DNA from 3 places in the Candidatus Nitrosacidicoccus urinae genome. Region 2 is predicted to be linked to each of the others. Evidence: predicted binding sites of a transcription regulator. Region 2 holds the regulator's gene; each other region holds the start of a gene.
What was found. The regulator sigma-54, encoded in region 2, starts transcription at its own class of promoters, with help from an activator protein. The targets are predictions, from matches to a motif close to TGGCANGNTNCNTGCTT.
Positions count from the first base shown of each region.

Region 1: a site for sigma-54 is predicted at 7,232-7,248, ahead of OOL07_RS05965 (PEP-CTERM sorting domain-containing protein). Genes of this name have one in related genera too.
Region 3: a site for sigma-54 is predicted at 7,508-7,524, ahead of OOL07_RS03040 (PEP-CTERM sorting domain-containing protein). Genes of this name have one in related genera too.

Region 1 is NZ_OX241534.1:1,199,568-1,210,603, reverse strand. Features, by position in the region: partial or broken gene hemH (ferrochelatase) at 1-923, shown strand, start outside; gene OOL07_RS05995 (PEP-CTERM sorting domain-containing protein) at 1,416-2,069, shown strand; gene OOL07_RS05990 (hypothetical protein) at 2,084-2,824, shown strand; gene OOL07_RS05985 (hypothetical protein) at 2,828-3,337, shown strand; gene OOL07_RS05980 (hypothetical protein) at 3,384-3,800, opposite strand; gene OOL07_RS05975 (hypothetical protein) at 3,999-4,160, opposite strand; gene OOL07_RS05970 (peptide MFS transporter) at 4,545-6,071, shown strand; gene OOL07_RS05965 (PEP-CTERM sorting domain-containing protein) at 6,034-7,191, opposite strand; gene OOL07_RS05960 (MgtC/SapB family protein) at 7,483-8,184, shown strand; gene OOL07_RS05955 (TetR family transcriptional regulator C-terminal domain-containing protein) at 8,181-8,615, opposite strand; partial or broken gene OOL07_RS09290 (TetR family transcriptional regulator) at 8,661-8,765, opposite strand; gene OOL07_RS05950 (cupredoxin domain-containing protein) at 9,048-9,563, shown strand; gene OOL07_RS05945 (amidohydrolase family protein) at 9,608-11,036, shown strand, end outside.
Region 2 is NZ_OX241534.1:1,649,803-1,660,838, reverse strand. Features, by position in the region: gene ptsP (phosphoenolpyruvate--protein phosphotransferase) at 1-906, opposite strand, end outside; gene OOL07_RS08205 (HPr family phosphocarrier protein) at 955-1,224, opposite strand; gene OOL07_RS08200 (PTS sugar transporter subunit IIA) at 1,241-1,630, opposite strand; gene rapZ (RNase adapter RapZ) at 1,627-2,472, opposite strand; gene OOL07_RS08190 (phosphoenolpyruvate carboxykinase (ATP)) at 2,513-3,034, opposite strand; gene OOL07_RS08185 (PTS sugar transporter subunit IIA) at 3,066-3,539, opposite strand; gene OOL07_RS08180 (RNA polymerase factor sigma-54) at 3,579-5,030, opposite strand; gene lptB (LPS export ABC transporter ATP-binding protein) at 5,060-5,812, opposite strand; gene lptA (lipopolysaccharide transport periplasmic protein LptA) at 5,817-7,118, opposite strand; gene lptC (LPS export ABC transporter periplasmic protein LptC) at 7,096-7,635, opposite strand; gene OOL07_RS08160 (KdsC family phosphatase) at 7,694-8,206, opposite strand; gene OOL07_RS08155 (KpsF/GutQ family sugar-phosphate isomerase) at 8,227-9,198, opposite strand; gene OOL07_RS08150 (MlaA family lipoprotein) at 9,274-10,200, opposite strand; gene OOL07_RS08145 (ABC transporter ATP-binding protein) at 10,498-11,036, shown strand, end outside.
Region 3 is NZ_OX241534.1:599,078-610,113, reverse strand. Features, by position in the region: gene OOL07_RS03065 (efflux RND transporter periplasmic adaptor subunit) at 1-1,181, shown strand, start outside; gene OOL07_RS03060 (efflux RND transporter permease subunit) at 1,207-4,500, shown strand; gene OOL07_RS03055 (DUF599 domain-containing protein) at 4,395-5,033, opposite strand; gene corA (magnesium/cobalt transporter CorA) at 5,054-6,034, opposite strand; gene OOL07_RS03045 (HPF/RaiA family ribosome-associated protein) at 6,102-6,482, opposite strand; gene OOL07_RS03040 (PEP-CTERM sorting domain-containing protein) at 6,659-7,456, opposite strand; gene OOL07_RS03035 (sterol desaturase family protein) at 7,909-8,715, opposite strand; gene OOL07_RS03030 (hypothetical protein) at 8,811-9,080, opposite strand; gene OOL07_RS03025 (DUF642 domain-containing protein) at 9,469-10,320, opposite strand; gene OOL07_RS03020 (pirin family protein) at 10,818-11,036, opposite strand, start outside.

The sequences.
Region 1 (11,036 bases), 450 kb from region 2:
ATACACCTACGCCATCAGGAGTACGCCAATTTCTAAGGGAGTTTTTATCCGATCCTAAAGTGATAGAAATGCCACGCTTACTGTGGTTGCCTATTTTATACGGATTTATTCTACCCATTCGCCCTTATTCTGTAGCTCGTCTGTATCAAAGTATTTGGCTAGAAGAGGGCTCTCCTTTACGCAGCTTTGCAAGCAAGGTCGGTAATAATTTACAAAAAGAATTAAATCACAGAGGGCAATCTGTAAAAGTAGTTTTAGGAATGCGTTATGGTTTTCCCTCTATTGAACAAGCTCTTGAAGAATTACACCAATTGCATATTAAGCGACTCATTATCCTTCCTCTCTACCCTCAGTACTCGGGAAGTACTACCGGATCTACATTTGATGCAGTTGCAAAAACCATTTCTAAATGGCGATGGCTACCAGAACTACATATGATTATGCATTACCATAACAATCATGGTTATTTAGATGCACTTGCTGAAAATATTAAAGCTACATGGGAAAAAAAAGGAAGAGGGGAGCGGCTCCTCATTTCATTTCATGGGCTGCCCAACCGATATTTTCTTGCAGGCGATCCTTATTACCATCAATGTTGTGAAACAGCCCAATTGTTAGCCGATCGTCTTCAATTAAAGCAAGAAGATTGGCAAATTGCATTTCAATCCCGTTTTGGTCGAGAGGAATGGCTAAAACCATATGCAGATCATCTGCTTGTAGAATGGGCTAAAGCAGGAGTGAAATATATTGATGTGGTATGCCCAGGGTTTGTTATAGATTGTCTAGAAACTTTAGAAGAAATGGCTGATCGAAATAAAAAACTGTTTTTACAGGCAGGAGGGGAAGGATACCATTATATTCCAGCACTAAATGATAAAAAATCCCATATCTCTAGTTTAGCAGATTTAATTGGACAGCATATAATCAGATGAGATTTGCTACTATCTGTTGGTACGATCATTTAGCTAGGTTTTTAGCTTAGCTCTCTGTTACTAAACATTACCTTATCTCTCTAAGCACTTAGATATCCATGTAGATTGAAAAATTCGGGTTTTTTATCTTTCTATTTATCTCTTCAAGTATCTGAATTCACTTTATGCTTGGTGCAAGATAATCCTTCTTCAAAGCTACCCTTGCCCAGCCTACGGCAAAATAATATATTTGCCATTAGAAAAATAATCAGAATTCTTGAGTATTTACTCAAGCCATGACTTAGCCTCTATCTCATTTAGTAAGTGTGCGTATTTACAATCTTAATTTTTTTAGATTTCAAAGAAAAACCTACCCTTACTATTTCTTACTATTGTGCACTTAATATAATAGGTGTATTTTAAATATACATTTATAACTCACTATCTTACCTCGATACCTTTTAAATCTCGTTTTTTTATATCTTTCATCTTTAGGAGGTAAATATGGGTATAAAGCCCTCCGGTCTAAAAAAATGGCTAATATCGCTAGTGGGGATGACAATTGGGTTTTTCCCCTTTCTAGCTATTGCTGGCCCAATGTCGTTTAATATCAGTGGGCAGGCGAAATACTTCTCAAGTAACACTAATGATAATAATTCTGTTTCTACTAATTTTTCAGGTGCAATGACTGTTGATCCAACTGGATCGAGCCAGAATTTTGGAGAAATTGGTCAAATTACTTCAATAACATTTAGTTTTCCCGATTTATCTATTCCTGTTTTTGATACGATAGCTACTCAAGATCCATTGGTAGCACAAATCGATGAGCCACTTGCATATAGTGTAAATCTTAAAAATGCAGATAATGACACAGCCTCACTTTCATTTACCACACCCAATTCAAGTGGTACTCTTTTTGGCACTGAGTTTGGATCACTCACTAGCTTTAGTGGCGGAACTATTTTTCAAGGACAAACTGGCACTATCAGCACCGCAAGCGGTGATATTATCTTGCAAAACTTTACCGGTAAAATCACCTCAAATAACCCATCTAGCGTGCCAGAGCCTGCTACCCTCGGAATATTTAGTTTAGGTTTATTGTTTATCGGTGCGTTTATAAGGTTACGCCCCCATACGCAGGTAACCCTTATCGGATAATAAAGAGGTGATTAATGATAAATAAAAAAGGTTTTGTTGCACTCGCTAGCGGGTCACTATTAGCTATATCTGCAACCATAAGCTATGGTTTAACTGGCACTGGAGAAGGCAATTCTGGTCCGCTTGATCCAACCTTAGTAACACAAGGTCAGCAGGTCTTTCGTTTCGAAACTTTTGGAGATGAAATTTTCTGGACTGGCCAGTTACATATGAATGAAGTAGTTAGTCAGGCTGTAGATCCAAAAACTGCTCTTGCCGTAGGTTTAAAGGTAGACATAGATGCGCTACCTCAAGCGGTACAAGAGAGCATTGCCGATGGTAGTGTCGATCTCACTAGCCCTGCTACTACTGTGACCTTGTTAAAGCTTAACGCCGTTGTTGGTCTTCAAGGCCAAGTAAGCAATAATGGTACCTTAACTCAATTAGGTGTGAGCTGTGCTTTATGTCACTCGACTGTGGATAATTCATTTTCAGCAGGGATAGGTCATCGATTGGATGGTTGGCCAAACCACGATTTAAACCCTGGGGCGATTATCGCTCTATCCCCTGCACTGACTCAAGCACAAAAAGATGTTTATAATTCTTGGGGTCCCGGATTATTTGATCCTCGTTTTAACATTGATGGCCTTAGTAACCACGTGGTCATACCGCCTGCTTACGGTTTAGAGGGTATCAACAGCGTGGTTTATACAGGAGATGGACCATCATTGTTTTACTGGAATTGTTATGTAGGCGTTACCCAGATGGGAGGGTAAGGATTGTTTTCAGATCCTAGAATCGGCACCCATATGAATCCTGATCAACCTGGTCTAAAACCCAGCTGGAAACCTGGTGTGTTCATTGTTAATGGTACCCAAGATTTAGTAACTGATAAGTTGGCTGCACTACAATCTTATCAACTCTCTATAGCTGCACCACTTCCACCTGCAGGAAGCTTTAATCCTGACGCTGCTAATCGGGGTGAGGCATTATTTAATGGTGCTGCAGGCTGTGCAAATTTCCATAGCGGAGACAAATTTACTGATGCTAATGAACGATCACATTCACCGGAAGATACGGTAGCCGATGATAAACTCTATGTTACCCGTACTGCAACTGGAATGTGGCGGACTACCCCATTACGTGGTTTATGGCAACATCCCCCTTATCTTCATGATGGATCTGCAGCAACACTTCAAGATATGGTGGAAAGGTACAATACAAAGATGAATATTGGGCTTTCCGCATCTAAAAAGAGTGATCTTGTAGAGTTTCTAAAGAAACTATAGTTAATTAGGCTTTTAGCAGTAAAAATAATCAAGCAATAGGGTTTTATTAAAATAAAACCCTATTCATTCCTCCTGTCATAATCTGCTGGGCAAAATTATAAAATACGATAACTAATATGGCAGAGGGGTAATTAGTAAGCATTAATGATCCAAGTACTAACCCAATACCATTGGTGCTCATGCCAAGGCTAAACATAAGTGATGTTTTTTGGGAATGGGTAGCATGTAATAGCTTCCCTATAATAGCCCAGCCTATAAAAAAAATAAAGGCACATAGACCAAAGGTAATGAGGAAAATAATAGCTAAAAGATCATAATCAGGATGGGCAATCACCTGTGGTAAAGAAATAACGGTGTTAACATAGGCCATAAATAGCAATACAAATAAATTAATGAGCTTTAAATAAAGTTTAACACGCAACAAGTCTCTGTCTTTAATTAAGCAATTTAGTATAATTTCCATTACTGATGGTATTACGATACTTAAGACTAAAAGTATTCCTACCCCTCTGCTCGCTATTTCGTTTAAAACTTTTGCACCATTTCCAACCGTTATGAAACTTACTGAGTGCAAGATGCAGGGTACTGTAAACGGGCTAAGTAGGGTTGTTATGATCACTAAATCTAAACTAAGTATAACATTACCTTGAGAATTTAAAGACTAAACTGTGGATGAGCCAGCAATAGACATAGCTGCAACTAAAGCAAGTCCTGCTAAAATGTTTTGAGCTTTATCTGGGCGATGCCATAATCTCATTATTTCAGAGGCACCAATAGCAGAAATTGCTGGTATAACTAATTTAGCAAAGATGCCAAATACCAATAAAATAACAAGATATTTTGATATAACTTGAATTTTAGAGAGTTTAGCTAGTAACCCAGTATTAAATAGTAAAAAAGCCGCATAAGTAAAGGAATTTTGATAGGTATTTCTTCCTTATTCCTTAAAAATAACTACTTGACCAAGTGTGATATGCCAAATATCTAATCCTAATTTTGGTCATAAGGCTGCTATAAAATAAACTCCGAATAGTAGCCAGATAAACTTATATTGAATTATTCTCGGTAGCCTTGCGATAAAAGATATAGCCTGTTGTTCTTCCATAACTTCATTTTAAATAAAGCTATTTAAAATTTAATGCGTATGATAATCATTTAAATATAATTCTAATGTATAGCTGAATATATAAAAAAAACAAGGTAACCTATGGACAAGCAACCTGTAAATTTAGCCTTTTCTTTATCCTCCCAGACTCATTCATTTACCACTATTTTAGTTATTGAAATGTGGGAGCGTTTCGGCTATTACGGCATGCAGGTGCTGATTGTTTACTATATGGTACAACAACTTGGATTTAGCGATCAGCAGGCTAATTTAAGCTGGAGTATTTGTGTTGCACTCATTTACACTACGCCAGTTATTGGTGGGTGGGTGGGTGATAAAGTGCTAGGTACACGCCGTACCTTATTGCTTGGCGTAGTAATCCTTGTCATAGGCTATGGATTAATAGCAATACCTAAGCAAGATACCGATTTTATGTTTCTAGCCTTAGGGGTCATTATTGTGGGCAATGGCTTATTTAAGCCAAATGCCAGCAATATGATCCGTAAAATCTACCAACAAGATAACTCTAAAATAGAAAGTGCGTTTACCCTGTATTACATGTCAGTGAATATAGGCTCTATGATTTCTATGCTACTCATCCCATGGGTAAAAGACTATATCAATGACTATTTCCATAGTGATTTTGGGTGGTATATTGCATTTTCAATCAGTGCTATTGGGCTTATTTTAGGGTTAAGCTACTTTTTTATGATGCATCAGAGTATTGCACATATTGGCTCTTATCCAGATTTTCAACCAATAAAGTTAGATAGGCTTAGTTTAGTGTTTATCGGGAGCATCATATTTATATTTTTTTCTGCTTTTGTTATTAAAAACGAATATATTGCTCGCTGGTTCATATATATAACTGGGATTAGTGTATTGCTATTTTTTATTTTTTTAATGGCTACTAATCAAGGCAAAGAGCGATATGGATTAATTATTACCTTTCTTTTAACTTTACAAATTGTTTTTTTCTTTATTTTTTATCAACAAATGGCTACCTCGCTAGCCTTGTTTATCTTGCGTAATGTGGATTGGGGGTTTTATATTTTTGGAATCCATCTATTTAATTGGGCACCTGCTCAATTCCAAGCATTAAACCCTATTTGGATTTTTATCTTAAGCCCTCTTCTTGCTTGGAGTTATATTTATACTAATCAAAAAAATAATTCTATTGCTACTAAATTTATCATTGGTTTTATTGCGATGGCAGCCAGCTTCTTTGTTTATAGCATAGCAGTACATTTTTCCAATACCGAAGGTAGAATTTCTTCTTGGTTTATTGTTTGGGGCTATGGTTTTGGGGCACTCAGCGAACTGCTGATTAGTGGTTTAGGATTAGCTGTTATTGCCCGCTATACCCCAGATCAGATAGGTGGATTAATGATGGGAGTTTATTTTATTGTCACGGGTATTTCCCAATACTTTGGCGGATGGGTTGCTACCTTAGCAGCAATTCCTAAGAATATTATTGATCCCCAAATTACTTTGCTTATTTATACTAATCTATTTAACTGGCTATGTATTGCAGCAACCATTTGTGCTTTAGTTGCTTTAGTATTATTACAGGTAATTAAAAAATTTCAATTTAAATTACAGAATATAGATTCCTACGAGAATAAATGAAAATACTACCCAATAAGAATAACGCTAAACTACTTGGTTCAGGAACGTTACTAGGAGGAGTTTGACCTCCACTGCCATTATCGCCTCCATTGCCTCCATTATTAGCACTATGCAAATTGTAACCGAGATCTTGCAAAATCCCTAAATCTACGTCACTAAAAGTTCTTTTCTCAGTACCAGGATAAATTAAATAGTACATTAAATCACTTGGATTATTTAGATGGACTAGGCTGGAGCCTTGCTCCCAAGTGGAAGGAGCATAGACTTGAATAGGATTTCCTCCATTAGCTGCATTAGCATGCTCGCCACTAAAGAAAACATTATTGCTAGTCAAGGCACTTGGAGAAACGTCAAATATTCCTGCAGAATTAATAAGTGGAATAAGTGGTGTGCCATCTCCAAGCACTAAATGGCTATCATAGGTAGTATAGGCATTAATACCGTATTGGTCTGCATAAATACTTGCTCCTGTTTCACTAATAAAGGAATCAAAACCTAAGTCATGAGCAATCTCATGGAGGGCTACAGTGAAAAGATCGTACTGATCAAATGCAGGAGCATCTAAGCTGCTGTTCCAATTTTGATCAAAATTAAACTGTATCGTAGCATCAGGTATAGTTACGTCAGAAGGAACTCCCGGACAGAGAGAATTGCCCTCTCCACAGGGATTGTCCCCTGTAGTAATATGGATGGAAGGGAAGCTGTTATTAAATCCATTCTGAATAAGATAGTTAGCACCTCCTTGTGCCAATATATCATTGGTAGGCGTATTATCCATAGATAAACTACTATAGACCAAGGGGGGTTGACCAGCGATTATATTATCGCTGTTAGATGGAGTACTAGGTGATGAAGTACTAAGGCTGCCAACTTCCAAGTTAAAAGTTCCATTTTCGTTAATCACTGTATTGATATATTTAAATACACCTTGGAGAGTATCTTGGCGTTGTTGCCCTAATGTCAGCCCATTGGGACCAACTATAGTTGGATCATCAAACCCAATACCTGTATTATTGTTTACATCATCATAAATTGGATTGAACATAATAGTTGCTTGGGCTGTAATAGAGCTACAGCCAAATAATAGCGGGAATAAGTATTTCTTAAGAAAGGATAACATAGTGATTGGTATATATTTTACTTATCTTTGGAGATAAACAAAGCAAAATATATGCCATATGTTATATCACTAATAATATCAATTAGATATTAATATTAGTTTATAATTTCTACTTGATTTTGTTCAATTTTTTGTCACATTCGTGCCCATTATTTTCACCTCTCTATACTGTTTTCAAACAAAAATTTAAGATAATGATAAAGTATTTGCTATTCTAATTTTGGACCAAGCCTTACTATATTTTAAGTTAGATCATTGCTTATTAAAAACCTAAAAACAATATAGCATATCATGCTAGAAGAGATTTATACGGAAGTTACTTTACGGCTACTGGTTTCCCTTGTGATAGGCGCTTTTATTGGTCTTGAACGTAGTTATCATAGTCGCCCTGCAGGATTTCGCACTTATGCTTTAGTATGCCTTTCTACTTGTCTTTTAATGCTCGTCACTACCTATGAAATGTATTGGCTTCCCAGTGCTGCTTTAGAATATACCAGAATGGATCCTACTCGAATGGCTCAAGGGATAATCACAGGAATTGGTTTTCTTGGAGCAGGGGTAATTATGCAGCAAGGGGTAGCTGTCCATGGATTAACTACAGCTGCTTCCATTTTGGCTACGGCTGCTATTGGTATATTGATTGGGGTTGGTTTCTATTTTCCTGCATTTTTAGCCGCTTTTCTTATCCTTGGTATACTCTCTTTTTTCAAGTGGTTAGAAAGTAAAATTCCTGTACAAACTTATGCTTATCTTTCGATTCGTTTTATGCCCCATGAAAAAATACCAGAGGCAGAAATTCGCTATTTAGCAGAAAACCAAGGGTTTACTGTTTCTAACTTAAACTACCGTATTAACAATAAAGAGGATTTTTTTGAATATAGTATGGTAATTCGTACAAACCATGTACATCATATTGGATCACTTGCTACTACGCTTAGTCAAAATAAACTAATTAGAGAATTTATAATTTCACCTACACCAATAAGTAATTAATTTATAGTTAAGTTAAATAATTTAATATCACAATTTTTACTAAATCCTGCAAAAAAATGATTCATCATAATAGGAATTTGCTCTTTTAAATTATAACAAGCACTGTTTCTAATATATTCTTGAGCAATACCTGTTAAATAGCAGAATAAAGATAAAGTTAGAATTTTTGGATCAGCCTTAGTTGTTAAATAGTTTTTTTCCTGAGCTCTCTCAAAATAGCGGATTAATAAGCCAAAACTCTCTAATTTTTGCTGATTTTGTTTTTTTAGTACTTCTTCCATATCCCCAGAGTAGTCACACTTTAAAAAAAAAATAGTGAGGATACGCTTTTTCTGAGCATTTTGCTCTAAATCAATTAATAAATTAGTACATAAATCTGAAAGCTGTTTTAGTGGGTTTGGGTGATCTTTTTCTAGATCTTGTAAAATCATATCGGTAAGTGGCTGGTATAACTTATTATTAAGTGACTGAAAAATATCTATTTTATTTTTAAAATGCCAGTAGATTGCCCCCCGAGTGACACCTGCTCTTTGTGCAATTTCCTCAAGGCTTGCTTTAGCTACCCCTTTTTCAACAAAAATAAAACTTGCTGCCTATAAGATATCTTCACGGGTTTCTTGAGAACTGGCTTTAGTTTTTCTAGTCACTAATAGTTTTATACTCTTAAAATATAACGATCAACATACAATAGTGTATGTTACAAATATTTGCTTATTTTGTCTAATGATTAATGTTTAAAAATAAGTAGTTTCAATGAATTAGTAACTAGCATCTATACACCATCCTGTTTCTCTCCTAAGATTTATATACAGGTATATTTACCTTAATTAAATTAAATAATTTTAACTAGACAGGACTAGATTATGACGAAAAAAATACTATTCTTAATACTAGGTGCATTATCTTTCATTGTATTAAATGCAGAAGGGCATGGAGATGATGATAAACATGCTAGCCACGGGGAGCATAGCAGTAGCCATGGTGGAGAGCATAGCCATGAATCAGCAGCGGGAAAACCTGGAAGTCCTTACAAGGTTAACCGAATCATTAAAGTAACTATGAATGATAGTATGCGTTTTGTACCTGATCAAATCACAGTAAAACCTAATGAAATTATTCGCTTTAGCGTGAAAAATGATGGAAAAATCACTCATGAAATGGTGATTGGCACTATGGATGAACTTAAAGAGCATGCAGAGATGATGCGTCAAATGCCCAATATGGACCATGAAGATCCCAATGCAGTTTCAGTTGAAGCAGGAAAGAGTGGTGCACTGATATGGCAATTTAATGAATCGGGTACTGTAGACTTTGCTTGTTTAATTCCAGGACATATGGAAGCAGGTATGAAAGGACAGATCAAAATAGCAGCTGAATAATACAAGCTCTTGAGCGGGGCACTCTCTATTATGAGGAGGTTTATATGTATGATTTTGACCCTGAAGGGAAGCGGCTACCTATAAAAATAGATGGCACCTCTAATGGTGAGTTTGCCCCCTATGAAATTACCGATGATCAGAAAAAAATCAAAGAAGAAGCTAGCAAAAAAGCTTCTGAATTAGCAAAGCACCTAGGTAGAACTAGGCGATCATTTTTAAAATCCGCCTGTGGGGCGGCAGCTACCTTATTTGTAATGAATAAAGCCCATGCTTATCTAGGCTTAACAGGTGGCTTTTTCAACGTATCTGCAGAAACAATTACTGAATCAGAGCTAGCAGAAAAAACAGTGAATAGCCCTTATTTAGTGATGGATATGCAAACCCATTGTGTAGAGCCTTCTGGAAATTGGGCAACAGGCAAAGAAGGGAAAATTTGGATTCAAACTCTAACTCAGGTCTTTGATCAAGCTCCTAAATGCTTAGGAAAATCAGCAGAACAAGAACGATTTCATTGCTATTCTGCCCAACAATTAGTTAAGGAAGTATTCTTAGATAGCCAAACCGATATTGCAGTAGTCTCTGCGCTATGGGGGGCAAAAGGTCATAATCCCACTCCTACGGACTATGCCGCTGAAGTAAGGAATCTTATTGAAACCCTTGGGGATCGTAATCGAGCATTAATCCATGGTGGTGTGCTACCCAATGAAGCCGGTGCTCTTGATTTTATGGATGAGCAGGCTGGAAAATATCAAATAGATGCATGGAAATTCTATCCCCAATGGGGACCTAATGGGGTAGGATTCTTCTTAGACGATCCAAAATACGGGATTCCAGCCATTAAGAAAACAATTAAACTAAAAAAACCGATTATCTGTGTTCATAAAGGGTTATCTCTACCGGGGCTTGAGTATAAATATTCTTCACCAGAAGATATGGGAAGAATCGCAAAAATGTTTCCTCAAGTAACCTTTATCACTTTTCATTCTGGATTTGAAAACGAAGTAGCTGAAGGTCCTTATAATCCTAGCAATCCAAAAGGCGTAGATCGCCTCATCAAAGCCCATCAAGAGAGCGGCTTTAAACCTAATCAAGGGAATTTATATGCAGAGCTAGGCAGCGTATGGCGTCATAGCATGTCCCATCCGAATCGAGCAGCTCATCTCATGGGGAAGTTACTAAAATATTTTGGAGAAGATCGGATTTGTTGGGGTACGGATAGTATTTGGTATGGTAGCCCACAGGATCAAATTCAAACTTTTGCTAGCTTTGAAATTTCAGAAGAATTTCAACAAAAATATGGCTATCCCCCATTAACAAAAGCAGCAAAAGAGAAAATCTTTGCAAACAATGCACTGGGAATCCACGGTATTAACTCTAGCCGCATCAAAAAATTACAGCAAGATAAAGTCAAAAATTTCCGAGAGCAGTATGCTCTTTCTCCTAACCCAAGTTTTGCTACTTTTGGTCCGAGAA
Region 2 (11,036 bases):
ACGATAAAGCCCTATACCTTCTGCTCCCGCTTGGGTCACTAAAGGTAACTCTTCAGGTAGTTCAATGTTTGCCTCTAAATTAATGGTTGTCCCTTCTAGAGTGATAGCTCGCTGATTTCTAAGCTTATTAAGCCCAATAAGCCGCTTTTGATAGGCGGTTTTTCTTTCTTGAGCTTTTTGAATAAGCAGATCTTGTGCACCTGCTAGTAAGATGCCTTGCTCACCATCGATGATAATTAATTCATTGTCTTGTATATAATGCTGAGCACCTTGTAGACCAACAATAGCAGGAATACCTAAACTACGGGCAAGAATACTTAAATGGGAGTTATGGCCACCGTGCTCAGTGACAAATCCTGCAATTTCTTGTTGTTGCATCAAAATAACTTCAGATAGCGTTAAATCATTGGCAAGTACGATGCAATCTTTAAGCTGCCGGGTAAGATAATCATAACCAAAATTCTCTGGATTGATGAGAATATGCAAAATGCGATTAATGATGTGATTTACATCACTTTTGCGATCTCTGAGATAAGCATCTTCCATCTCATTGAAGGCGTTTGCTAAAATGTCACCCTGTAGTTTTAATGCCCACTCGGCATTACAGCATTCTGTTTGTATAATTTGGATTGGAGCAGTTGTAAACGCTTTATCCTCAAGCATAAGTAATCGCATGTGAATAAAGGCAGTAATATCAGTAGAGATACTCTCAGGGATTTTTTCTAAAATACTATGCAGTTGATTTTTAGCAGCAGCTAACGCAGCTTGATATCTTTGTATCTCTCGATCGAGGAGAGGAGGAGCAAGTGTATATTTATTAACTTTAGGTTGATCTTGTACTAAAAGATAGGATTTTCCTATACTAATTCCTCGGGAAGCACCGATACCGTGTAATTCAAGCGCCATAGTACTTATCTAGATATAATTTATTTATTAGGTTCAATTTTTTGTTTCTCATTCGCCCTCATCAAAGCGATTATTAATAAGCTCTTTAATTTGGATAAGTGCTTTTTCTTCATCAGCACCAGAGACGTTAATTTGCAAGCAAGATCCTTGAGACGCAGCTAACATCATAATCCCCATAATACTTTTGCCATTTGCCTCTTTTTCATTATATTTAATTGTAATTTTACTTTTAGATTTAGAAGCTAAAGTTACTAATTTAGCTGCAGCTCGTGCGTGTAACCCTCGCTTGTTAATAATAGTTATGTTGTCCTCTACCATTTTTTATTTTTCCCTGTTAGCTGCATACACAAATTCCTTGTGCTCCACCACTTACTGCTTTACCTGTTAATTCATCTAAACTTAATTCAGGATAGTTAAGTACTCGAATAAGCATAGGTAGATTTAGCCCAGATACAACTTGTATATGATTCTTTTTTGCCAAGCGGCAAGCAATATTACTAGGTGTAGATCCATACATATCAGTTAGAATAAGTACTCCATCTCCTTTATCTAATAAATTATTCACTAGAGATTGAGCCTGTGCTTGTAGTGAGTCTAGATTAGATGTACGAGTAACACGTAACAATTCCAGTTGTTGTGGGCGATACTCTAATACATCACTTACGCTATCAAGTAAAGCTAAACCAATATTATTATGAGTGATCAGTAATACGCTTACCATCATACTAAATCCCGATGATAGCAAAGGACATGACTATGAATGGATTGAAAGTGGGATTTTAATTGTTCTACTAAATAAACTGATCGGTGCTGACCTCCGGTACAGCCAATACTTATTGTAAGATAGCTACGATTTGTTTTTTTAAATTCTGCTAACCATTGTTGTAGAAAATGGATTAAATGCTCTTTCATCTGAAGTACTGTCTTATGATTTTCAAGATAAGAAATTACACTTTTATCTTGCCCCGTTAAAGAGCGTAAATGCAGCTCCCAGTATGGGTTAGGTAGACAACGTACATCGAATACGAAATCTGCATCAAGCGGAACGCCATGTTTATATCCAAAAGATTGAAATAATAGTGACATTTCCGTTGTTCGATCATTTGCTATATATATATTGATGAGGTGCTGAAGCTGATATATATTTGTATTAGTCGTATCAATTTTAATATCTGCCCTTTGCGTAATGACTGCAAGTAAATCTCGCTCATCTTGAATAGCTTTGGCTAAAGGAATATTACTTAAGGGATGTTTACGACGAGTTTCGCTAAAGCGCCTAAGCAGAGTTGCATCATCTGCGTCAAGAAAGATTATGGAGTACTTTACTCCCATCTTTTTAATTTTTTCTAAAATATGAGGAAGATGTGCTAGTTCTTGTGAAAAATTACGCACATCAATGCTAACAGCTCCATGAATATGAGGATTATTCCAATCCACGTTTTCTACAAAATGGGGGAGTAGATCAACTGGCAGATTATCTACGCAATAGTAACCCTGATCCTCTAAGAAATGAAGAACGATACTTTTTCCTGAGCCAGATACCCCGCTAATAATTTGTAATTTCATGAAAGCCTATACTTAGCGATCCTTAATTTTTCAAAATACACTATATACACTGACGCTGTTCTAGTTCTAAGAGTGAATCATAGCCATTTTGATATAGTTGATAATCTTGAACAGCGATTTCTATTATAGAAGCTAATGGTAATCGCTCTGTAATTGGTAGTGTAAGTTGGGTAACTGAAATACCAAGTTGCTCCCACTTCCCTAAATTACGGCTGAGAGGTTCTATTTCTTTCTCTATATCTAAATGGATTACAAAATCAAGGGCGTGTTCAAAAATAATAGCTTGCTCCCCATATATTTTTCTAATATTAACAGCACCTAAACTTGGTATTTCAAGAAAATCTTGTAGGATGGGGGAACAGCTACCTATTAATTTTTGGTTATCGCTGTCTTTATGGAAAATGGGTACATCATCAGCAATTAAGCGATGACCTCGTTGAATTAATTCTAAGGCAAGACTACTTTTACCTACTCGACTCTCTCCTGTAAGGAGTACGCCTAGGTTAAATATAACAAGTAATACACCATGAGTCATAATACTATTATTAGTAGCTAGATTCATGAATCTAAATAGCTAATACTATAGCACTAAGTTACTTAGATAAACTCGGCTTGTTGTCCCACTCTATTAGAGTTTGTAATAAATCTTGAGAATTTTTAACTTCTTGCAAGTATTGGCACAGTTTAGGATTACGAAATAGGGTTGCTAACTGAGCAAGTAAATTTAAATGATCATCTGTAGATTTTTCAGGTACTAATAGAGCAAAAAATAAACTTATGGGTTTATTATCAATGGCATTAAAATCGATTCCGTTTTTTAAACGGATAAATGCTGCAATAGTATATGGACTTCCTTCTATTCGAGCATGGGGAATAGCAATACCATTACCAATACTAGTACTTCCTAATCGTTCCCTACCTAGTAAATGACTTAAAATATCTGTTACCTCCAGCCCATAAGTACCATGGGAAAGTAATTTAGCAAGCTGCTCTAGTACTTGTTTACTACTGCTTGCCAAAGAATCAATAATAATTTGTTCAGGGGTAAGGATTTCAGAGATTTTCATAGTAATTTATATAGTGTTAATAACTATATTTATTAAAATTTATGAAGATTTTTTTCGTTCACTAGATGTGGGAATATTCAAAAATTCCCGGTACTTTGTAACTGTACGACGAGATATTTTAATACCTTGTTTTTCTAACACTAGTGCAATAGCGTTATCGCTTAGAGGTTTATTTACTGGTTCTTGTGCTATTAATTTTTTAACTGCAGCACGAATAGCAGTTGAGGAATAACCTTCACCATTTTCTGTTTTTATACCGCTAGAAAAAAAGTATTTTAATTCAAAAACCCCCCAAGGAGTATTCATATATTTATTAGTAGTAATACGAGATACTGTTGATTTATTCATAGCAATAGATTTTGCAACATCGTGTAATATTAATGGGCATATATCTATTTCATTGCCATATTCTAAGAATCTCCGTTGATATTTAACAATACAGGTAGCAGTTTTTAGCAAAGTTTCATTACGAACATGTATTCCCTTAATAAACCAGCGAGCATCCTGAAGTTGATCCTTCAAATAACTCTGCGTAGCAGGTGCATTATTATTTTTATGAGTTAAATCCTTATAGTAACTATTGATTCTAAGCTGAGGAATGATCTCTGGATTTAATTCAGTTTTCCAGCAACCATTAGATTTGGTGACATAAACATCGGGAATAATATATTCAGTTTTATTGGATTGTATTTGATAGCCTGGATAGGGATTAAGAGAACGGATCATTTTTAATATTAAATCTAATTTTTCTCTACTTAGCTCTTCTCCTATTGGCAATAAGTTAATTGCCCTAATTATTTTTTCATAATTACGCTCTGCCAAATCAGATAAATGGCGTAGCACAAGCCACTTAGTAAGATCTAATAATGGAGTATCAGTTGGATAGCGATTAAGCTGTAATAAAAGACACTCTTTTAAATCCTTTGCACCAATGCCTGGAGGATCAAAGTTGCGTATTTTAGATAAAACTTCCTGAATTTCCTCAGATTCAACTACGATATTTTTTTCTATAGCTTCTATTATTTCTTTCAACGAGCTATCTAAATAGCCTTGTTCATTAATAGCATCAATAATTTTACTAGCAATAAAAAATTCTCTTTCACTCGTAGTATTTAAATAAGCTTGCCAGAGTAGGTGCTCTTGTAGCGTCTCTTGAGTGTTTTTAATACTATCTATGTCAAAGAGGAACTCATCTTTAGATGGTTTTGGAGATAAAGAGTAATCATAAATATCACTCCAATTTGCGTCTATGGGAAGATCTTCAGGTATATTCTCTTCTAGTAGAGTAGAGGTTGAATCTTTAGATTCTTCATTATTTATAACATGTTCTTCTTCATGCTCAGCTTGTTCTAATAGTGGGTTGGATTCCAGCATCTGTTGAACCTCATTTTGGAGATCAATTGAGGAAAGCTGCAATAAACGAATTGATTGTTGTAATTGAGGGGTTAATGCAAGCTGTTGTTTTAATCGTAATTGGAGTCCGGTTTTCATTTTTATTATGATTTTTTAAGTACTAAATATTATAGATTAAAGTTATGACCTAGATAGACCTCTTTGACTTGTTCATTATTAAGAATTTCTTGAGGCTTGCCACTAGCAATCACCTCTCCCGCATTCACAATATAGGCATGTTGACAAATGCCTAAAGTTTCTCGAACATTATGATCAGTGATAAGCACGCCAATTCCTCTATCAGTAAGGTGGCGGATAATATCCTGTATGTCTAACACCGAAATAGGATCCACACCCGCAAATGGTTCATCTAACAATATAAATTGTGGCTCTACTGCTAATGCTCTTGCAATCTCTACTCGTCTTCTCTCTCCTCCTGAGAGACTCATTCCTAGCGTATTCCTTACATGAGTAATATGCAATTCATTAAGTAAACTATCTACTAAGTAATCACGTTGTGCTTTGGTTAGATTATTTCGTGTTTCAACAATGGCTGTAATATTCTCAGCTGCAGTAAGTTTACGAAATACAGATGCCTCTTGAGGAAGATAGCTAATACCTAACTTGGCACGACGATGAATTGGATAGTGAGTGATATTGTGATGATTTAAAGAAATTTGCCCCTTATTTGGAGGAACTAATCCTACTATCATATAGAAGCAAGTAGTTTTTCCAGCACCATTAGGGCCCAATAAACCTACTACCTCACCACTTAAAAGCTCTACTGAAACGTCTTTTACCACCCAGCGAGATTGGTAGCATTTTGCAAGATGATTAGCAGCAAGTTTGCTTATAGATAATTTATTTACTACATGATTCATAAATTTAGGATGACTCTTCTAGATCATCCCCTTCTTTAAGCCGAATATCATTCTCTTTTACCCAACCCTTTACTGCTTTTCCATTCACAAGGGTAGCAATATGAGCCCAAGGTCCCTGATGACCGTAAATCACCACTTGAGTTCGGGGCGGAATAAGAGCAGTTTCTTTACCTTTACGATGAGGGCGATCAAGTAGTTTTAGCCATGTTTTAGTACGCCCATCGGAGAGATCGCCCTCAAGTGCTGGAGTCTCTTCAATTTCATACTTTTCTATTTCAGAAGATTTTAATTCATCCTCTGGTATTATCTCTAAGGTACCTTTATCCTTTGTTGTAACTATTGTTTCATTCTTAGGCAGTTTTATATCTTCTTTAGCATTAATGTCATCTTTCTCAGGCATTATCTTAGTCTGAGGTTCTGATAAGTTTAAGTCCTCTAACTCTTGATGTTTAGCTTCAATATTAATAAAACGTGAGACTACCCAGCCTTTTAAAATTTTTCCGCTAATAGCAGCTGTAATTTGGGACCATTCGCCATTCGTCTTAAGGACAGTGATAGGTGTACGTTCTGGTAATAGTGCTAATATTTTAGTTTTTGTACTAGCCTCTGATCGAAGATTTAATTTTGTCTTAGTATAGCCATCGCTTTTTATTTGCTCAGGGTGCTCTTTATTACTAGTATGATTCTCTAAGTTTGTATTAGTTGGTAAAGAGTTTTTAGTTACTTTTTTCTCTTTCTTAGATGTATTTGCTATAAAACCTAATTTATCTTTTTGAGCAGTACTATTTTCTTCATTAGGATAAATTGTTACATGGATACGCCCTGTACTTGTTCCTTTTTCTCCTCCTTGCCCTTTAACAATACGACGCTCGGTATCATACTCTATATAATCTCCTGTAAAATCATCCTCTCCCTGCCATACATGGGCTTCTTTAAAGAGATATATCATTGATTTATTATCTACATATTCCATACGTAATGCTTTGGCCTTTGTTTCTTTAGAGCCATCACTAGGTAATTGGTGAAACCATGCAGGTTTTCCTACTGCAATCATTTTTTCAATTTTTTTGTTCTCATCATAGAAGATGGTTAAAGTATCAGAATCGATTTTCATATCATCTTGAGTAAGATGAACATCGCCGTAATAGATAGCTGTTTGTTTACGATCATCTAGCTCTCCACGATTAGCATCAATATGAATAGGTTTTTCTTCAGTACTATTGCTAGAGGCAAGTACGATTGTCCAGTTTAAATTTAAAATAATAAGCCCAAAAATAATAAAACTAAGGCTTACCTGTTGATACATAATCTCCTTTAACCTGTGATATGAGCTCTACTCGATCTTCATTAAAATAGAGTCGAGCACCTACCGAATCTGTTCTCCCTGAAGGACTAAACATAGTGGTTGGTTGGCTAGTTTCAGCATATTCTTTCTCCAATTCTATCCTTACATTTCTAGTAAAAATTGTCATATCATCTAGTTCGATACCATTTTCATCTAGCTGGTGAATAACTACCTTTCCTACAAGGAAAATTCTATCACTGTTACCTTTAGTCAGCCCTCTTTCAGAAATAGCACTCCATTTTGGAGAAACATCTTTCTGATAAAAGACGATATAAGGAGTAGTTACATCAATCACATCATTGTCAGAGTAATGAACCATCCTAGGGCCACTTAAAGTATGATGTGGTAATCCTTGCTCATCTATTCCAGTGGATATAAAGTTATCCATGAAGTAGTCAATACTATATTTTTTATTGTGTGGACTATGGCCAACTTTTTTGGGGAGCGGTTTTTTTATTAAAGTTGTCCAGCTTATCAAGAAGATAATAGAAAGGACTGTAACAATACTTCTGAATTGGAATCGACGACTAATAGTACTACTCCAATTGGGATTGGAAGGTATTCTGTGCCTTCATGATGAGTTCACAAACATCACGAGCAGCCCCTTTTCCTCCTACATTAGGGGTTATCCAATGGGCCTGCTCTTTTACTAGAGGATGAGCGTCCTGCACGGCAATTGATAAGCCTACTTGTTTCATAACACCTAGATCTACTATATCATCTCCTACATAAGCAGTTTCATAAGATTCAAATTTAAGCTCATCAATCAATTCTTTATAGGCAGCTAATTTTACTTTTTGCCCCTGATATACACAAACAATACCTAAATCTTTTGCTCTTTGACGAACAGCATCAGAGGTACGTCCTGTAATAATTCCAATTTTGACTCCGGTATTTTGTAGCATTTTCATTCCATGACCGTCCCTAGAATAGAAGATTTTACTTTCTCGTCCATTAGAATCAAAAAAAAGTCCTCCATCGGTTAAAACACCATCTACATCAAAAATAACTAGTTTAATCTTCGAAGCTTTAGTAAAAAGATCGTCCATAAAATTCAATTACTATTTTTTTATAAAACACCTGCACGGAGTAAATCGTGCATATTTAAAGCACCCACTAATTTTTGAGTTGAGTATTCTACGACAGGTAAGGCATTAACTCGGTAACGCTCCATAATACTTAATGCTTCTACAGCAAGTTGGTCAGGACCTAGAGATTTATAATTCACTGTCATTACTTGTGCGATCAAAGTGTGATGAATGTCTACCCCTTGATCTAAAGATCGGCGTAAATCCCCATCAGTAAATATTCCTACGAGTTCTCCTGCATTATTTATAACAGTTGTCATACCTAACCCCTTAGAGGTCATCTCTAACAAAGCTTGGCTCAAAAGGTCATGATCCCTAACTATTGGAATATCTGTACCTTGGTGCATGATATCTCTAATATGCAGTAAAAGACGTCGACCTAGCTGTCCCCCAGGGTGAGATCGTGCAAAATCCTCTTTGGTAAACCCTCTAGATTCCAATAATGCAATGGCTAATGCATCACCCATTGCAAGGGTCGCTGTTGTGCTTGCCGTAGGTGCCAACCCTAAAGGACAAGCTTCTTGCGCAACACTAATATTAATATGCACATCCGCCATTTTTCCTAAGGTTGACTGAGATCGGCTAGTCAATGCAATTAAAGGGATATCCAAGCGTTTAATTAGGGGAATCAGCATACAAATCTCTTCAGTTTCTCCAGAGTTGGAGAGGGCAAGTACTACATCTTTATCAGTAATCATCCCTAAATCACCATGGCTTGCTTCTCCGGGATGTACAAAAAAGGCAGGTGTTCCAGTACTTGCTAAGGTTGCCGCAATCTTACTGCCAATATGACCTGATTTCCCCATACCTAAAACAATAACTCGCCCAGTACAAGAGAGCATATACTTGCATGCAGCTATAAAATTGCTGTCAATTCTAGTTTTAAGATCAGCTATTGCTTTAGCCTCAGTTTCAAGAACAGCAATACCTAACTGAATTATTTTAGTATCCATACTTAAAAAGTAAGGATATAGAGGATATTTAAGAAATCAATTTATAGAAAACTCCATGTAGAGGAGAGGTAGATATCAATTATTAGAAACTAATTTATCACCAGGAATTCCTTCCTTATTAAGATCTGGTTTCTTTTTTAATGGGCGTGCAGGAGTAAAGTGCTCTGGGAAAACAGGATCAGTAGGTTTAGACACTAAAGAGTAATACTGTTTAAAGAGAAGATTTCTACTTGCAGAATCTTCATCATCATCACTGTCGTCAAAATCAAAATTATCATAGGAATCTTTTGCAGGTACTTTACCATCATGAATTTCAAATTCTCGACGTTGAAAATATGCCTCTCTCATATAAACATAAGGATCTAAGGAGGATTCATCAAGTATATCCTTAGCAGCTAGTAAATTTGCCCTCATATCTATTGTTCGCACTGCACTTAAGCCCAGGCGAATGCCTAGGCTAGGAAAATAAGTGATAGGCCAAGCAGCACCATACATTCCATATCCGATAGCATCCCGAACAGTAGAAGGACCACTCATTGGCATAATCAGATAAGGACCAGGTTTCACGCCCCAAACAGCAAGGGTTTGACCAAAGTCCTCATTATGTTTTTTCATTCCCCCTAAAGATGCCATATCAACGAATCCAATTAGGCCTACGGTACTATTTGTCAGCACTCGTGCCATGTCAGTAATTCCATGCTGGAATTTTCCTTGCAGAAAATCATTCACTAGAACAATAACATCATCAATATTACCAAAGAAATTATGAATTCCCTTTTTAATAGGGCCAGGAACGGCTTTTTGATACCCTTTAGCAACAGGCTTCATCAGAAGGCGATCTGTGACTTCATTCATTTTATAAGCAGTGCGATTTAATCGCTCAAAAGGATCTCTAGGATCAGGGGCTGCTATTTTTGTAGTACTACCACAGCCAGCTAATATAGTTATAAGTAGTAATAACCCGAACTTGGTATGCCATCCTGCTACTGATGTTTTATTCATAATTTTATTAAAGCCGCCTAAAAAAAGTAACTCTCATACATCTTATCAAATTTAGTTAATACACTTAAATATTTTAAAAAACTTTATACAGCATTTCCTGTCCTATTGCTTTAGTATTATATTAGAGCTCTGCTTTCAAAAAGCCATTGTTGAAAATTCCTTAAGTAGCAGATTTTGTATCAGTGTAGATCATATATTGAAGATATGAAATGAACTTCATAAATTTATGCATTTGTAGTATGCAATTAAATGAAAACAAATAAATTTCCGATATAGCACTTATTTAGATTATATCCTATGAAATCTGACAATCGGCTAGTTACAATGCAGAATATGCATTTTTCCAGAGGGATACGATCCATTTTTAATGGCGTTGACATTAATATTGAAAGAGGAAAAATAACAACAATTATGGGCCCTAGCGGCACTGGGAAAACCACTTTACTTCGCCTCATTGGAAAACAATTATCTCCTACTCAAGGCATTATCAAAATAGACGGTCAAGACCTTGCAAACTTATCAAATAAAGCACTATATACGCTACGCAAGCGTATAGGTATGTTGTTTCAGAGCAGTGCTTTACTTACTGGGCTTTCTGTATTTGATAATGTTGCTTTTCCTCTACGAGAGCATACTTATCTATCTAAGTCGATGATCAGAGATCTGGTACTTATCAAACTTCAAGCAGTAGGATTACGTAACGCTCGCCATTTGATGCCTAGTGAGCTTTCGGGTGGGATGGCACGTCGTGTGGCTCTAGCTAGAGCGATTGCATTAGATCCTATGATGATTATGTATGATGAGCCTTTTACTGGACAGGATCCTATTTCTATGGG
Region 3 (11,036 bases), 1.1 Mb from region 2:
TAATTGGAGTAGGTATCATCCTTGGAGTGCTTATATTAAGATCAGGATCTCCTTCAGATTCTGTGTATGATCAACAAAAAATAGAGGATTTTAAAAAAGATTCTCAAAAAGAACAAGGGACAAATAGTAATTACCCTTCTATACATATTACTGCAGAAACACAACAGAAAATAGGTATTCAAATAAAGACTGCTGGTCCTGTAATAATTCAGTCCATCTTAACTCTCCCTGGGGAAATCGAACTTAACCCTAAAAAAGTATCTGATGTAGTCTCTCGGGTGGATGGAATAGCAACTAAAGTCTATAAATTTATAGGCGATAAAGTAATAAAAGATGAGATTCTAGCTATTTTAGAAAGCCAAACATTGGCAGATCTAAGAAGCCAATACTTTGTAGCGTTACGTCAGCTAGATTTTGCTAAAGTAATCGCAGAGCGAGAGGAAATTTTATGGAAAGAAAAAGTTTCTGCAAAACAGGACTATTTAGCAGCAAAAATTGAACTACAGAAAGCAAAAATTTTAGTAGAGGCAGCAACTCAAAAACTCCTTGCTCTAGGCATTCCTAAAGACCAAGTCTTGGATTCTAATATTCCTTATAATCGCTATGAGCTGCGAGCACCTTTCGATGGAGAGGTTATTCAACAAAATCTTGTATTGGGCGAGTCTGCTAGCTCTACCTCAATAGTATTCTCTATTGCCGATCTTTCTACCGTTTGGGGAGAAATCACAATATACACCAGAGACTTGAAAGATATTCAAATCGGTCATTCAGTGATGATTGAAGCTACAGATGCGGGATTTACTACTACTGGTACTGTTTTTTATATTGCCCCCTTAGTAGGGCAAAAAACACGTTCAACAACAGCCTATGTGCAAATCCCTAACCCTGAAGGTTATTGGTATCCTGGTTTATTTATAAATGCCAAAATATCTCATAAAGAAAATCAAACTCCTGTGGCTGTGGATCGTGGTGCAATACAAACCTATCAAGATCATCCAATCATTTTTGTCCAACATGATGGAGATCAATTTGAAGCACGATCAGTAGTTTTAGGCGTAAAGGACGATCAATGGGTTGAAGTACGAGAGGGCCTCTCTGCCGGTGAGTCCTATGTCGCTAGTAATAGTTTTATTCTTAAATCCGAGTTAAATAAGTTCGATACTATGGATGCTGCTGAATAATACTATAAATCAAGAAATCTAAACAATGTTCTCCTACCTATTAAATTTCTCACTCCAGCAAAGATGGTTAGTCATCGCTGTTGTTTTTGCGCTTAGTGCTTTTGGCGTTTTTAGTTTCCAGCATCTACCGATTAGTGCAGTACCTGATATTAGTAACGTCCAAGTGATGGTTGCTACTAATGCCCCAGGTTATTCCCCCTTAGAAACTGAAGAATTAATTACTTTTCCGGTAGAGTTAGCAATGCTAGGAGCTCCTCGGCTTGAAAAAATACGTTCTATCTCAAAGTATGGTCTATCGCAGGTAACGACCATTTTTGAAGATGGCACAGATGTTTATTTTGCACGCCAGCAAATTAATGAGCGTATTCAAGCTGCTACAGCAAATTTACCTCCTGGAATCGTACCTCGCATTGGTCCTATTTCTACTGGGCTAGGGGAAATATTCTTATGGTCCTTAAAGACTACACCTGATGCTCACAAGCCAAATGGCTCTTCTTATAATATTACCGATTTACGTACCCTACTAGATTGGGTAATTAGCCCGCAATTACTGACTACTCCAGGATTGGTAGAAGTAAATAGTATGGGCGGCTATCAGAAAGAATATCATGTGACTCCCGATCCCAAGAAATTAGTTGCCTATGGGCTAAGTTTTCAGGATGTAATCTTGGCACTTACTAATAATAACAATAATATAGGGGCAGGATATATTGAACATAGAGGAGAACAATATCTTATTCGGGTACCTGGGCGAGTACATACTTTGGATGAAATTAGTCATATTCAAGTAGAGCTTTCTCAAGGGATTCCAATTCTTATTAAAGATATTGCTACAGTATTACTAGGCAAGGAGCTGCGTACTGGGGCAGCAACCAAAGATGGTAAAGAAGCAGTAATAGGCATTGCTATGATGCTGATGGGTAAAAATAGCCATGATGTTGCCCACGCAACAAGAAAAAAGCTATTGGAAATAGATTATTCCTTACCTAAAGGGGTGGAAACAGAGCCTTTTTATGATCGCACTATGCTAATCGATAATGCAATTAATACTGTATCTCATAATCTGCTTGAGGGTGCTGCACTTGTTATTATTATCTTAACTTTACTGCTTGGTAATGTCCGTGCTGCTCTCATTGCTGCTACAGTTATTCCTCTTTCTTTATTGTTCACTATTTCTGGAATGACTATTGGCGGAATCAGTGCTAATTTGTTGAGTTTAGGGGCAATCGACTTTGGGGTGATTGTGGATGGGGCAGTGGTCATTGTAGAGAATAGCGTCCGCCATTTAGCAGAGGAGCAACATCGGTTAAAGCGTCCATTAACCTTAGCTGAGCGTATGGAATCAGTTTATAAATCTTCTGAAGAAGCACGACGGGCATTGCTATTTGGGCAGATGATTATTATGGTGGTATACATTCCGATTTTTGCCCTCACTGGGGTGGAAGGTAAAATGTTTCATCCCATGGCACAGACAGTAATTATCGCTCTTTTAGGGGCTATGATTTTTTCAATTACTTTTGTACCTGCAGCTATCGCTCTTTTTATTGGACAATGGGTTTCGGAGAAAGAAAATTTCTTTATGAGCATAGCAAAAAAAGCTTATGTACCCGTACTCAAATTTTCCCTTGAAAACAGATCCCTCATGGTAGTTATTGCTCTCGTTACCGTGATTTTAAGCGGTTTATTAGTGACTCGAGTAGGCACTGAATTTGTACCTAGCCTAGATGAAGGGGATATGTTAATTGCCAATATTCGAATGCCCGGCACCAGCTTGAGTCAATCTATTGAGATGGAAAAGGATTTAGAAAAATTATTATTGTCATTTCCTGAAGTAAAAACCGTTGCTGCTAGAATTGGTACCCCTGCAATAGCCACTGAAGTTATGGGTCCTGAGCGAAGTGATACTTATGTGATGTTAAAACCTCGAGAAGAGTGGCCAAATCCAAAGCTTCTTAAACAAGATTTAGTTGATACCATAGCTAAAAAAGTAGATGCTCTTCCAGGTGCTGCATTTCATGAATATAGCCAGCCAATTCAAGATCGGATGAATATGTTGCTATCTGGGGTAAAGGCAGATGTAGCTATCAAGGTATTTGGAGAGGATCGCTCAATACTATTAGAGACGGCTGATCGTATTGCAGCAATTGTTAAAACTATACCGGGTGCTTCAGACGTACGGGTAGAGCAGGTGACGGGGTTACCTATTTTGAATATAAAAATGAATCAACGAAATTTAGCTCGCTATGGACTCAATAAAGCAGATATTCAAAATCTTGTTCAAGCGGCAACTGGTGGAGTAATCGCTGGGAAAATTTATTTAGGAGATCGACGCTTTAATCTAGTTGTACGACTACCAGAGCAATATCGACAAGATATTTCTGATCTAAGTCGTTTGCCTATTCCCTTGCCTATAAACCCTGTTTCTTCTTCAGAGATTTCTCAACCCTTTTCAGGATTTAGTTTAAGTCTTGGAAAAACTGACTTTAATATTCAGGATAACGATGGAGTGAGCTATATTCCTTTAAGTTCAGTGGCAGAAATAGATATTCATGCAGGACCAAACCAGATTTCCCGAGAGGATACTAAGCGATTAATCGTTGCCACTTTTAATGTTCGGGGTCGAGATATGGGTTCAGTCGTGGCGGAGGCACAAGAAAAAATTAAAGCTAAAATGAAAATTCCTGCAGGTTATTGGGTAACTTGGGGAGGTAATTTCGAGTTGATGATCGCAGCGGCAAAACGGCTTACTATTGTGATTCCTGTCGCACTCCTCCTTGTATTTTTTCTACTATATAGCACTTTTGGTAACTTTAAAGATGGTTTATTAGTCTTTACCGGGATTCCCTTTGCACTCACGGGTGGAATAGTTTCACTTTGGCTACGAGGGATTAACTTATCCATCTCTGCTGGAGTAGGTTTTATCGCCCTCTCTGGGGTAGCTGTTCTTAATGGTCTAGTGATGGTAGCATTTATTAATAAACTCTATAAAGAAGATGGATTATCACTAGAAGATGCTGTTTATCATGGTGCACTTACCCGCCTTCGCCCAGTGCTTATGACAGCACTAGTCGCTTCCTTAGGCTTTATCCCTATGGCATTAGCGGTTAGTGCAGGTGCTGAAGTACAGCGTCCCTTAGCTACCGTAGTGATTGGAGGAATTCTTTCCTCTACTATACTTACTTTATTACTTTTACCTACTTTTTATGCTTGGGCTTACTCAAATCGATCTAGTCTAAAGAGTATAGCAATTAATAGCAGTGAACCTACAAATAGCCATATTGATCCAAATAACCATAGAGATAATGGAATAGAGAAGTAATAACCTCGCATGCCTAAAGTGTAATGATCCGCTCCTCTCTGAAAGATCTTTATTACAGATTCCACACTAATACCTGATTCTTGATGCCCAGAGACTGTAATAATAAAACCTACATGATTATAGTAACGAATAGCCAAGATAAAATTAAAAAAAGCAAAGAAAAAATTGCTGCTTAAAGTGACTAATTTTAAAAACCAAAATCGATTACTAGAATAGCCAAAATAGTCTATGATTTTCGCAAGATCAGGCTGACCTTTTGTCATAAAAGCTACATTTAAAATTCCCAATGCAATTAAAATTGCAGTAGAGGACAATAAAGTGGCTGCCATCGTCCAATTTCTAAGGGTTTGAATAGCAAGTAACGCTTGATTTTCAGCGATAATTTGCTTAACCCATATTTTACGAATCCTGCGAGATAGCCCAATAGCGGTAGATAAGGGCTGATGACGAGTTTTCCAAAGAAGCCAAATATGGTAACCGCTTAATATAATCGCTGCGAGTACAGTAAACCCATAATCCCAGTAAGACATCATGGTTTTTTACTTAAAGTAAGTTAGAACCATTTACGCTTTTTAAAAAATACTAGTAATCCAATCACAATAGAAATCATGACTAGCCACACTATCGGATAGCCATAATGCCATCTTAATTCTGGCATTGCCCAAGGATTATGATTGTTTGACTCAAAATTCATCCCATAAACTCCCACAATAAACGTTAATGGAATAAAGATGGTGGAAATGATAGTCAGTACTCGCATAATCTCATTGGTATGATTACTGATGCTAGAGAGATACAGATCGAGCATATTTCCTGCCATATCTCGATAAGTCTCCAATAGTTCCATGAGCTGGATACTATGATCATAGCAATCTCGAAGATATATTTGGGTATCTGATCTAATTAAATCACTTTCCATATGTAACAATGCGTTAACCACTTCCCTTTGTGGCCAAAATATTCGTCGTAAATGTAATAATTCTCGCTTTAATCGATGTATGTGAGTCAATTCAGTTCGGGTAGGCTGGAATAATAAAATTTCTTCTAAGTTCTCAACCTCTTCTCCTTTACTCTCTAACAAAGGAAAACCCTGATCGATTACAGAGTCAACCAAGGTATAAAAAAGATAATCGATACTGTGTGCTTGAATCGTATTGTTTTTTTTGTGTAATTTTTTTTGAAGTGTTGTAAAGGGGTTATTTACCCCATCACAAAAACTGATTAAATAGTTTTTTCCTAGAAATAACCCTACTCTTCTAATTTTTAAAGTATTGTCTTCAATAGTAGGTAATCCTAGAACAATAAATAATTGCTCTTCATAGGGCTCTATTTTGGGACGCTGTTCTTTTTTAAAAATATCTTCTACCGCTAACGGATGAATATTAAACAATGCCGCAAGGTGCAATAAAGTTTTATAATCTGCTAAATCTTGGATATGAACCCAAACATTCTCAGATTCAAGAATTTTTCCTTGGCATTCAGATACCTCAGAAAACTCCTGCATTTTAAGATGAGATTTCGTATAGTGGGTAATTTGAATAGATTGCAGATTTACAGGCGCCCCAAATAGAAAATTAACCCTAAAAGATTAGGATAAATTATCAGGAAGATTTATCTTGCTCGTCTTCATCAGGTAATATTTTGCTATGCTTTCCCTGATCCCGCTGGCGGCGTACATGATCTTCTAGTTGGCGGCGCATCGCTCGAAAAGAATCTCGAATAGCAATATAGACATCTTCATGGGCATGATTCTTTTCAGGCTCACGACTGACCACAAGCTCTTTTCCCGGAATAGTCAAATCTATCCTTACATGGTAGATATTGCCATGATTGTGGTGTTTATCCCCTTTTTCTACAATCACATGACAGCGAATAATTTCCTCATAGAATTGGTGTAGTTTATCTGCCTGTTCTTTTATATTTTCTTCCACCGCAGGTGAATATTCAGTATCACGAAAAGTTACCTCTAATGGTAATTTCATTCATTACGCTCCAATTTTTAATTTAAATCTTTATATACTATCTAACCTTCCTAATAGTGGGAATATCATAAGAGAATAATTATTTCTTATCTACTGAAATTTCACCATAAAAAAAGGGCATATTACTACGCCCTTATAAATGTGAGGATTAATTTATGAAAAAATAATAAAGATTTCTACCCTAGCGTAACAGCACAGCGGCGGCTTATGAAAGCTAATCCAAACAATCCTGTACCAAATAGCATCATCATAGAAGGCTCTGGCACGCTAGGATTAGCTACCATAGATACATTGGTGAGTAATGCCATAGGAGGAAGCCCACTTGGGGTACCGACAGAAAGAAATGTTAAGGCTTGGCTTGTTGCAGTTGCGGTAAAGGTCATAGTTGCAGACTGCCAACCAGTAAAGCCCTCAGAAGCGTTGTTTAAAAGATCATTACCTGTAGGAATAGTGCTTTGTGCACCATTAGTACCAGTGTATTGTGTATCATCACCAAAAGAAACTTGTAGAAATTCTGTGGTACCACCGGTACGGCTTTGCATTTGAGCTGCACCCCAATCAAAAGTTAGGGTATATTGTTGGCCGGCTGTTAAACCTGTGACTTGTTGGCTAATACTAGATTGGACACCAGCTGTCTGATCACCATCTAGACCTACGAACGAGCCACTCCCACTAGGTGGTGGAGCAACAGGACCCCAGAGCATTTCTTGACCAGTGCTAGTCCATTGTCCAGTAGCATTCATGGTAGTCGCATCTGATGCGCTTGGGTACCAGATCTCATAGCCATCATTTCCAGTCCAATTTGCAATAAAGTTAGATGCTGTATAGCCATTACCGCTTGCAGTACCAAACTGAGTAGGAGTAGTGATACCACCAGCATCAGAAAAATCACCATTTAAAATTAAATTGGCATGGGCACTAGTGGCAAGTACCGTGCTAAAAGCAAGTGCTGTATATATTTTTGATAGTTTCATTGAGATTAACCTCTATATCATTTAGTTACATAAAAAGTTACTTGAGATATAGAGCAACACTCGTGCCATTTACAATATATTACAATATAATTACATACTTAATTATCAATTATAATTGATAACTTATTGATAATATGCGCCTATAAGTACATATTTAGGTATCTATTTTGTCAGTGACGCTCATGGTAACAAAAAGCCAATTATTGAGCTTATTTAAGATAAGATCTAATTATTCATCATAATGATGAGGTTAATATCTTTCTTCTAAGAAAGATATTCTATTGGGTAAGCACGATTGCTTATTTTTGTCAGTATCAATTTTGGGCTATTAGAAAACAGATACCATATATAAAAATACTTAGATAATATATCTAATTGAAAATTATGACTAAAATTTAAAATAAATAAAAAATTAAAATAGAAAATGACTAAAGCTCTTAGAGTTTTTATAGTTAAGAGGTACGGCGGGTAGTTGAAGCGTAAAGATTACGAAAAGGTTTAATGAGTTGGCCAAAAAATGAAACAGGCATAGGAGCATCAATGCCGTACTGAGTAGGCCAGTGTTTAGGGGAAATATAAGTCCCAAAAATATGATCTAAGATAGGTAGCATAGAGGCATAATTTCTATCCCGCTGCCCCATATTAGTATGGTGCCAATGGTGAAAAAAAGGAGAGGCAATAAAATTCTCCAAAAATCCAAAACGCCAGCGGATATTTGCGTGAATAAAAAATCCCCACGTTACCCCAATGACTAAAAACAATGCAGTTACCGTAGATGAATCCCCAGTCAATCCTAAGGAAAGTACAGGTAGAAAAGTACAAATCCGGGTAAAAAGAATATCTACCGGATGAGCACGGGTATTGGTTAAAAAATCTACCTCTTTAGCACTATGATGAATAGCATGAAATCGCCAAAGCAAAGGAACCTTATGAGTCAGACGATGGGCCCAGTAGAAACCTAATTCCCCTACTGTGAGTGATAAAGCAAGGCGAGCACCTCCAGAAAGCCCATTAATGGCTTCATGAATATGGATTGGAATTAGCTGGTAAATAAAGCCGCCCATAATGGCTAAAGGCGGTGTCAGCATGATGCCAGAGACTATTCCATTGACCATATAATAACCAAGATCCACCCAGAATTGAGAGCGAAAAAAAGCTTGTTTCTCAATTTTAAATACGCGCTCTAAGGGAACAAAAATAGCACAGAGTAAAAACAACCAAACAGATAGATGTAAGATGGTAACAGTGAGTTCATTCATAAAATAAGTGATGTTTTATATGAAAAAAGGCTACTTGGAATAGATATTCCAAGTAGCCCCCATCATACAATGGCTTTTTTTAGTAAGGCAAATAGTTATGATAAATCAATGGTACGGCGACGCATAAAGAAGGCTAATCCAAATAACCCAGTCCCAAATAGAGTAACTGTAGCAGATTCTAGCACAGAAGGAGAACCATCATTACTGCTTTTAGAATCAAGCTGCATAGAACCATTGACAGGAATTGAGCTTATCTTAACAGTATCAAAGATATCCCCATTTTGAACTAGAGGAGGAGATATAGCATGTGCACTAGCAAGCATTGTACTCAAAACAAGTGCCACAGATATTTTCGATGATCTCATGGATCCAAGCCTCCTTAAAGTAGTTACATAACTAATTACGTAGCTAAAGCATTGGATAAGACGTAATTTTTATTATTTTATAATCAGCCTAAAGTAAAAATAGGTTATTTCTTTAAAAATTCAAGAAGAAAAAGATTATATAGTAAAGCATTTATACGTTTTGGTAGAGGAAAAATGGCAGGTAAAAAATGAAAAAAAGCAGAATATTAATTTATCGAGAAATTTATACTATTTTTGAAGTCTATCTTCACAGAGAAGGCTAGTAAATTTTATAACCCCTGAAATATAAACAGATATTAGCAATAATAACACCCTCAAGGTATGTACTACTATACGAGAGAAATGGGTTACTAGGGAGTTTTTCCTAGTAACCCATTGAAAATACTGATTATAATAAATTTGCGCTATAGCGACGCATAAAGAAGGCTAATCCAAATAACCCCGTCCCAAATAAAATAATTGCAGCAGGCTCTGGCACATTATTAGGAGGAGTAACATCCGCTACCATAGCTACATTAGCTAATACTGCCATAGGAGGAAGTCCGCCTGGAGTACCTACAGAAAGAAAGCTTAACACTTGGCTAGCACCTTGGGCGGTAAAGGTAAAAGATTGAGATTGCCAGCCAGTGAATCCACCACTAGAATTATCAAGAACAGCTGTAGATTGAGCACCACTTGGGAGAGTCCCACTTGGAGATAGAGGTACATTACCTAGAGAAACTTGAAGCTGCTCAGTAGTTTTTCCAGTACGACCTTGTAGTTGGGCTGCGCCCCAATCAAAGCTAACAGTATAGTTTTGCCCAGCTGTTAATCCATTGATCGTCTGAGAGATAGAAGCTTGAACAGTATTCCCATTAGAAAAGTCTTGATCCTGAGTCTGATCTCCGTCTAACCCGACAAAGGCACCAATATTCATACTAGTTCCATTGGCATCCGTACCTGTCATAGTAGAGTGTAAATTCTGAGCGTTATCTGGAGATGTGCCAGTATCATTAGTAAATTGATTGGCTACTGGTCCGTCAATAGAATCCTGTACGCTAGGATACCAAATGGTATAACCAGTCGCTGTCCAGCCAGCGAGTCCTTGTCCATAAGATGTGGTACCACTATCGCCTACTTGGCTGGCTGTACTATAGGTGGACTGAGAAAAATCTCCATTTGAGACTAAAGGGGCTGCGTGAGCGTTTATTGTAAAAGCTGTACTCAAGGCGAGTGCAGCAGATATTTTCGTTACTTTCATTAATCCAAGTCTCCATAGTGTATTGATACAAAACACTAAAGCGTTGGATAAGATGCACTATTTTGTATTTATTATATCAATTGTCAACTATAGATCATGATCTTAAATAATCAAGGAAGTAGAGAAATTTAACTCAAAAAATTTATTTAAAAGCTAGTTGCAGGCGGAAAATAGGGGAGATTTATTTTTGATAGGAATAAAAAAAGACAGGATATTTTTTTCTGAGCAAAAAAAGGCTCCTAATACACCACGATTAGGAGCCAAAACAAAGGCAATTTATGCTACCTTTGAAAACCATCTTACCAAGTACTTTAGTACTCGATAAAATATAAAGCAATTACCGTGCCAATTTTATCTTAAATAGATTAATCAATTAGTTATGTATTTTATCCCAGAAATACTAGGTATTTTTACTGACCTAAATAGGCAGGTTATGACTAAAAATGTCGTTTTTTGTCATATTGAACTCAGAAAATAAAAATCCCTTATAAAATTTTTTATAAAATACCCGATTGGTAATCTGCAAGTGCCTGTTGGATTTCTTCTTTGCTATTCATGACAAAAGGTCCGTAGCGCACAATAGACTCTTTAAGTGGTTGACCTGCGATAAATAATAATCTGGCAGATTCATCTGTTGTAGTTATGGTGATTGTATTTCCTGAATCAAGCACCGCAAGGGTGCCTTGATTTATCGTTTTAATAGGGTTACCTACTTG